DNA from 2 places in the Clostridium subterminale genome. Region 1 is predicted to be linked to the other one. Evidence: predicted binding sites of a transcription regulator. Region 1 holds the regulator's gene; the other holds the start of a gene.
What was found. Region 1 encodes HrcA, which represses chaperone genes, less so after heat shock. Its sites were predicted from a motif close to TGTTAGCACTCNNNNNNNNNGAGTGCTAACA; they were not measured.
Positions count from the first base shown of each region.

Region 2: groES (co-chaperone GroES) is a predicted target of HrcA. The motif match lies at 1,771-1,801, and genes of this name have one in related genera.

Region 1 is NZ_BAAACI010000001.1:802,938-806,375, forward strand. It holds gene dnaK (molecular chaperone DnaK) at 1-612, opposite strand, end outside; gene grpE (nucleotide exchange factor GrpE) at 709-1,335, opposite strand; gene hrcA (heat-inducible transcriptional repressor HrcA) at 1,403-2,440, opposite strand; gene hemW (radical SAM family heme chaperone HemW) at 2,686-3,438, opposite strand, start outside.
Region 2 is NZ_BAAACI010000007.1:560,724-564,161, forward strand. It holds gene groL (chaperonin GroEL) at 1-1,192, opposite strand, end outside; gene groES (co-chaperone GroES) at 1,433-1,717, opposite strand; gene ABDZ93_RS16185 (TVP38/TMEM64 family protein) at 1,912-2,628, opposite strand; gene ABDZ93_RS16190 (DNA-3-methyladenine glycosylase family protein) at 2,997-3,438, opposite strand, start outside.

The DNA.
Region 1 (3,438 bases):
AAAGTCATCTCCACCAAGACGAGTATCTCCATTTGTAGATTTAACTTCGAAAACTCCATCTCCAAGTTCTAAGATAGATACGTCGAAAGTACCACCACCAAGGTCATATACAAATATTTTTTGGTTTGTATCCATTTTGTCAAGACCATAAGCAAGAGATGCAGCTGTTGGCTCGTTTATAATTCTCTTAACATCAAGACCTGCAATTCTTCCTGCATCTTTAGTTGCTTGTCTTTGGCTATCATTGAAGTATGCTGGAACTGTGATAACAGCTTCTGTAACTGTTTCTCCTAAGTAAGCTTCAGCATCAGCTTTTAATTTTTGAAGTACCATTGCTGATATTTCTTGTGGAGTATATTCTTTTCCATCTATATTTACTTTATGATTTGTTCCCATTTCTCTTTTAATTGAGATTATAGTTTTATCTGGGTTTGTTATTGATTGTCTTTTTGCTACTTGACCAACAAGTCTTTCACCATCTTGTAAGAAAGATACTACTGATGGAGTAGTTCTAGCACCTTCTGAATTTGGTATTATAACTGGATCTCCACCTTCCATAACTGATACACAAGAGTTTGTTGTTCCTAAATCAATTCCTATTATTTTTGCCATTGTAATTTCCTCCTATAAATTAATACATTTAATTTGTTCTAATTTACTATATACATTTATTTTTAATTAATGATTGCAACTTTTCTAAAGCATAGATTAATTTGCTACTTTAACCATACTATGTCTTAATACTTTATCTCCTTTTTTATATCCCTTTAGGAATACTTCAGCTACTTGATTTTTTTCTAAGTTTTCATCTTCTACATGCATTACTGCATTGTGGAAGTTAGGGTCAAATTCTCCATCAGATGAGATTTCTTCAACTCCTAGCTTTTCAAAGGAAGCTGTAAACTGATTTATAGTTAATTCAATACCTTTTTTAAGATCTTCTGCACTACCATCTACTGCAACAGCTCTTTCTAAATTGTCTAACACCGGTAGTATTTCCTTTAATACATCAGCACAGGCCTCTGTATATATATTTTCCTTTTCCTTAGAAGTTCTTTTTCTAAAGTTATCATATTCAGCGACAGTTCTTAATAATTTATCTTTCAAAGAATCATTTTCTTCTTTTAGCTCTTTAATTTCTTCTTTGCGATTTCTGAATTTTTTCATTTCATCTTCCTTCTCATCTTCCTCTTTAACCTCTGAGGTTTCTTCACCGGAAGTGCTTTCCTCTTCATTTTGAATTTTTTCAGAAGGGTCATTTTCTAAAACTTCATCCGCATTATCTTCCATATCTTTTTTATCTAGCTCTTGGTTTTCTTCCATATTATTTTGCAATGCTCTTTCCTCCAATCTAAATGCTTATCTCATTTACTTTGAATTTTGAATATATATAAACCCATAGTTAATCTGGATCATATATGCTAGAAATCTTGTCGTTTATCTCATTAACCACAGTATCAAGAACAGCTATAACTCTATCATAATGGATTCTTGTAGGTCCTATAACTCCTATAGTACCCATGATACGGCCATTACAAGTATAGCTAGCAGTGATTATACTGCACTCCTTAGCACACTCTACAAAGTTTTCTTCTCCTATACTAATAAATAAAGAATCTTTATTTCCTTTGCTAAGAATTTCATTTAGGTTTTCTTCATTATTTACTAATCCTAAAAACGCCTTTGCTTTATCGATATTATTATATTCAGGATAGTTAAATATATTTGTAGCACCCTTAGTATAAATTTCACCAGAATCTCCCAACACTAGTGTTTCATGAAGTACAGGAATTATACTATCAAATATCTCTTCGTAACCAACTAATTCATTTTTTAAATTAACAAGGAAATCTAAAGTTATTTGTTCTATGCTAATTCCTACAAGTAGTCTATTAAGAGCATTATTGACTTTTATTAGCTTATTATCATCTACTGGATTTGTTACTCTAATAGTATTATTTTTTATATTGCCATTGTCTGTTATTATGGTAGATAAAATTATGTTGTTTTCTATAGCTAATAACTTTATATACTTAATACTAGACTTTTTAACAGGAGCAACTTTCACTACAGAAGTTAGTCTAGTAATATTAGAAAGTACGTCTATAGCACCCTTAATAATACTATCTATTTCACTAATAGATGTGTCCTTTATCAGGTCATGTCTTATAGTTTCATGCTCTTCTTCTGTAAGTCTGCTAGGGGTCATAAGTCTATCTACATAAAGTCTATAACCCTTATCAGAAGGTCGTCTTCCAGAGGATGAATGTAGTTGTTCTAAAAATCCCATTTCTTCAAGATCAGCCATTTCGTTTCTAATAGTCGCCGAACTTATTCCTAAATCGTATTTTTTAGATATGGTTCTTGAACCTACAGGTTCTCCGTAAGTTATATAATCATTTATTATAGCCTGTAAGATTTTAATCTTTCTTTCATCCATATCCATCTTATCACCTCTTTGTTAGCACTCACTACTTACGAGTGCTAATGACTATATTTAATATATATCATTTATAAAATTTAATGTCAATATGATTCATAAATTATTTACAAAATTAACAGGGTTCTCAGTATGAGTATTTTTGATACTTAGAAGTCGTTGTCCTTTATGGGAAATAGTTATCCAGGCACGTAACAGCTCTTCACTCCCACTTTTAAGAAGATGGGAGTGTTAGAAGGTGGTAGTCATAGGATAAAATCCACCATTACTTGATTGCTGAGCTCTATCCCCCTTTTAGTAAGAAATAGTCTATCTCCTTTTAAAATTAATAAATTTAACTTTACATGCTTATCTATAACTTCTTTGTATTTTTCGAAAACGGAGATATTAAACCTTCTATTAAATTCTTCTATGCTAATGCCTTCTATTTTTCTTAATCCTAGGAACATAAACTCTTCTATATCATCCTTTAAGGAATTTGCATTACTCTCCACCACTGCAGACTTTTTATTTTCCATAGACATAATATAGGTTTCTATTTTTTCTTCATTTCTATACCTAACACCATTGACATAGGAATGAGAAGATGAACCACAACCAATATAACTTTCTAAATTCCAATATATTTTATTGTGCTTACACTCTAATCCCTCCTTTGCAAAATTTGAAATCTCATATTGATGATATCCTTGTACCTCTAAAAAGTTAATAGCTTCAGCATACATATCTCTCTCCACATCTTCACTAGGTAAAATTAATTTATCCTTTTCATAAAGATTAGAAAACTTAGTTCCTTCTTCTATAATTAAACTATAACAAGATATATGCTCTGGCTTTAACTCCACCACCTTACTTAACGTTTCCTTCCACTGATCTATACTTTGATTTGGAAGTCCAAACATTAAATCTACATTTATATTATTAAAACCAAAATTTCTTAACATTTCATAACTATGTTTAAAATCCTCAAGGGAATGGATTCTTCCTAGTGATGTAAG
Region 2 (3,438 bases), on a different contig from region 1:
GAGCATCTTCTATTCTTAATTTTTTCTCTTTTAATTCTGTTTCAGTAGCAGCACCAACTTTGATTACTGCAACTCCACCAGCAAGTTTTGCAAGTCTTTCATTTAATTTTTCCTTATCAAATTCAGAAGTCGTATCTTCCATTTGTTTCTTAATTTGATTTACTCTAGATGCTATATCTTCACTCTTACCTTTTCCATTTACGATAACAGTATTTTCTTTAGTAATTTTAACACTATCAGCTTTTCCTAACATATCGATAGTTGCATCTTTAATGTCGTATCCTAATTCTTCTGAAATTACTGTACCTCCTGTTAATATAGCTATATCTTCAAGCATTTCTTTTCTTCTATCTCCAAAGCCAGGAGCTTTAACAGCAACACATGTAAATGTTCCTCTTAATTTATTAACTACTAAAGTAGCTATTGCTTCACCTTCAACATCTTCAGCGATTATTAAAAGTTTTTTACCTTGTTGTACTATTTGCTCAAGAATTGGAAGTAATTCTTGGATATTAGATATTTTCTTATCAGTTATTAAAATGTATGGATTATCAAGTACAGCTTCCATCTTATCTGTGTCAGTTACCATATATGCACTTAAATATCCTCTATCAAATTGCATACCTTCAACAACATCAAGTTCTGTTCCCATTGTTTTAGACTCTTCTACAGCGATAACACCTTCGTTACCTACTTTATCCATCGCTGTAGCTATTAGAGCTCCAACTTCTTCGTCTGCTGCTGATATTGCTGCAACTCTTGCTATGTCTTCTTTTCCATCTACTTGTCTAGAGTATTTCTTTATTTCTTCAACTGCTGTATCTACAGCCATTCTTATACCATTTCTTAATAACATTGGATTTGAACCAGCTGTTACGTTCTTAAGTCCTTCTCTTATGATAGCTTGAGCAAGTACTGTAGCAGTTGTAGTTCCGTCTCCAGCTACATCATTTGTTTTGTTTGCAACTTCTTTTACAAGTTGTGCACCCATATTTTCATATGCATCTTCAAGTTCTATTTCTCTAGCTATTGTAACACCATCATTTGTTATAAGTGGTGAACCAAATTTTTTATCTAATATAACATTTCTTCCTTTTGGTCCTAAAGTTACCTTAACTGTATCTGCAAGTACATCTACACCTCTTTGCATAGCTCTTCTTGATTCTTCTCCGAATAAAATACTTTTAGCCATATTCATTTACCTCCTATTATATGTGAATTTTCCAGCTTAACATTTAAATTGTTTTCTTTAAACTTATAAGATATATTACTTAGGCATCTGAAAATAAATAACAAATCAAAGATGGGAAGTATATTTTGAGTTAGACAAGGAGACAGGTTCCACAGATAGTAGCACTATCTAAGGGTTCTGTTGACGCAGTATAACACAAAATAAACGAGCATTCTGACTTATTTATTTTTTTAAGATGACTTATTCTAAGATTGCTAATATATCTTCTTGTTTTAATATTATATATTCTTGTCCTTCGAATTTAACTTCTGTGCCTGCAAATTTAGAGAATAATATTTTATCTCCTACTTTGACTTCCATCTTAATTTCTCTTCCATGAGAGTAAGTTCCTGGCCCTACTGCAACGACTTCTGCCTCTTGTGGTTTTTCTTTTGCAGTACCTGCTAGAACTATTCCCCCTTTAGTTATTTCCTCAGATTCTAATCTCTTGATTACAACTCTGTCGCCTAATGGTCTGATATTCATAAAAAACCCTCCTATTGTTTATTATTTATATAATTTTTTTATTTATCACTACTTATTAGCACTCACAATCATTGAGTGCTAACTACAATATAATAATATATAATTATTATTTTATAAGCAAATCTTTAATTCTAATAGAACCTCGTAAAATAAGCAAATATTTGAAAATATCTCACTCATGGTAATATTTTCTCTTATTTTCTCTTATTTTTGCCTTTATGCTTTAAAGCTCTATGAAAAAAGTCTATAATCTTATGTCCTCTTAATATTCCTACTAAAAATAAGACTCCTGATATTATACCTATAATTATCATAGATACATAATCTCCACTATGTATACCGTGACCGAACATGGCAGATGTGATAATCCATGGTAATCTACCTGCAGAAGAATATAATATGAAGTCACTTAAGGTTACATTTGATATACCAGCTACATAAACTAGTATATCTTTAGGTATTCCAGGTATAAAGTATATTACAAAGATAACTATATTATTACTTCCAGCATCTAATATCCTCTTCATCTTAGTTAAATTATTTTTTTCAATAAGTTTATTTATATATCTTTTTCCGCATAATTTAGCTATAAAATATGCAACTACACTTCCAAGAATTATTCCTACAGCAGAGGCAATTCCACCTACTACTGGTCCAAATATGTATCCACCTGCTACTTGAACAACTTCTCCTGGTATAAAGAATATTATTACTTGTATCATTTGGAGTACTACAAATGCAATTATACTATAACTTCCAAAGGATAGTATTAATTTTTTTAATTCTTCCGGATCTCTAAAAACAGTGAATTTCTTAGAAAATTCCCAATATGCTATTATTAATACTACTACAACTATAGTCCATATTAATCCATTTATTACATACTTTTTTATCTTATTTTTATTCTCCATTCCTTTCCCACCTTGTATACCCTTAGTTTATAAGCTGTTTTCAGGCATCTGAAAATAAATAACAAGTCAAAAATGGTAAGTATATTTTGAGTTAGACAAGGAAACAGGTTCCGCAGATAGTAGCACTATCTAAGGGTTCTGTTGACGCAGTATAACACAAAATTAACAGATTTCTTAGTTTCTTCGAAGCTTAGAAATCGTTATCCAGGGACGTAGCAGCTCTTTACTCCCACTTTGAAGAAGATGGGAGTATTAGAGCTGGTAGTCATCAGATAAACGAGCATTCTGACTTATTTATTTTTTGAAGATGCCTTAATATATTTTTCATGAATAAGTTTATATATCTTTTAAATCTTCATATATAAATATTAGTCTATCTTTATATTATTTTCTCTTGCATAGTAAAATAAATATTGCTGTGCAAATCCAGATAAGCTACCAAACTTTTCTCTTGCAAACTGTCTTATCTTAGGTAACGATACATCTGGTGCCACATAAAAGAATTGCATTGCTCTTTTTACCCACACATCCACTGGGAATGCTGAATATTTCCCCATAGAAAATAGCATTATGCAATCTGCTACCTTAGGACCTACTCCATTAAAGTTTTTAAGGCCTTCATGGCATCCATCATCATCGCTTAGCTTTATTTCATTTAAGTCATAGGTGCCACTACTCAAATCTTCTAGTGCCTTAAATATATACTTAGCTCTAAATCCAACACTTAAAGCTTCTATATCTTCCACTGTTGCTATACTAAATTCCTTTAAAGTTGGAAAAGCATAATATGTATTTCCCTTATATTCTATA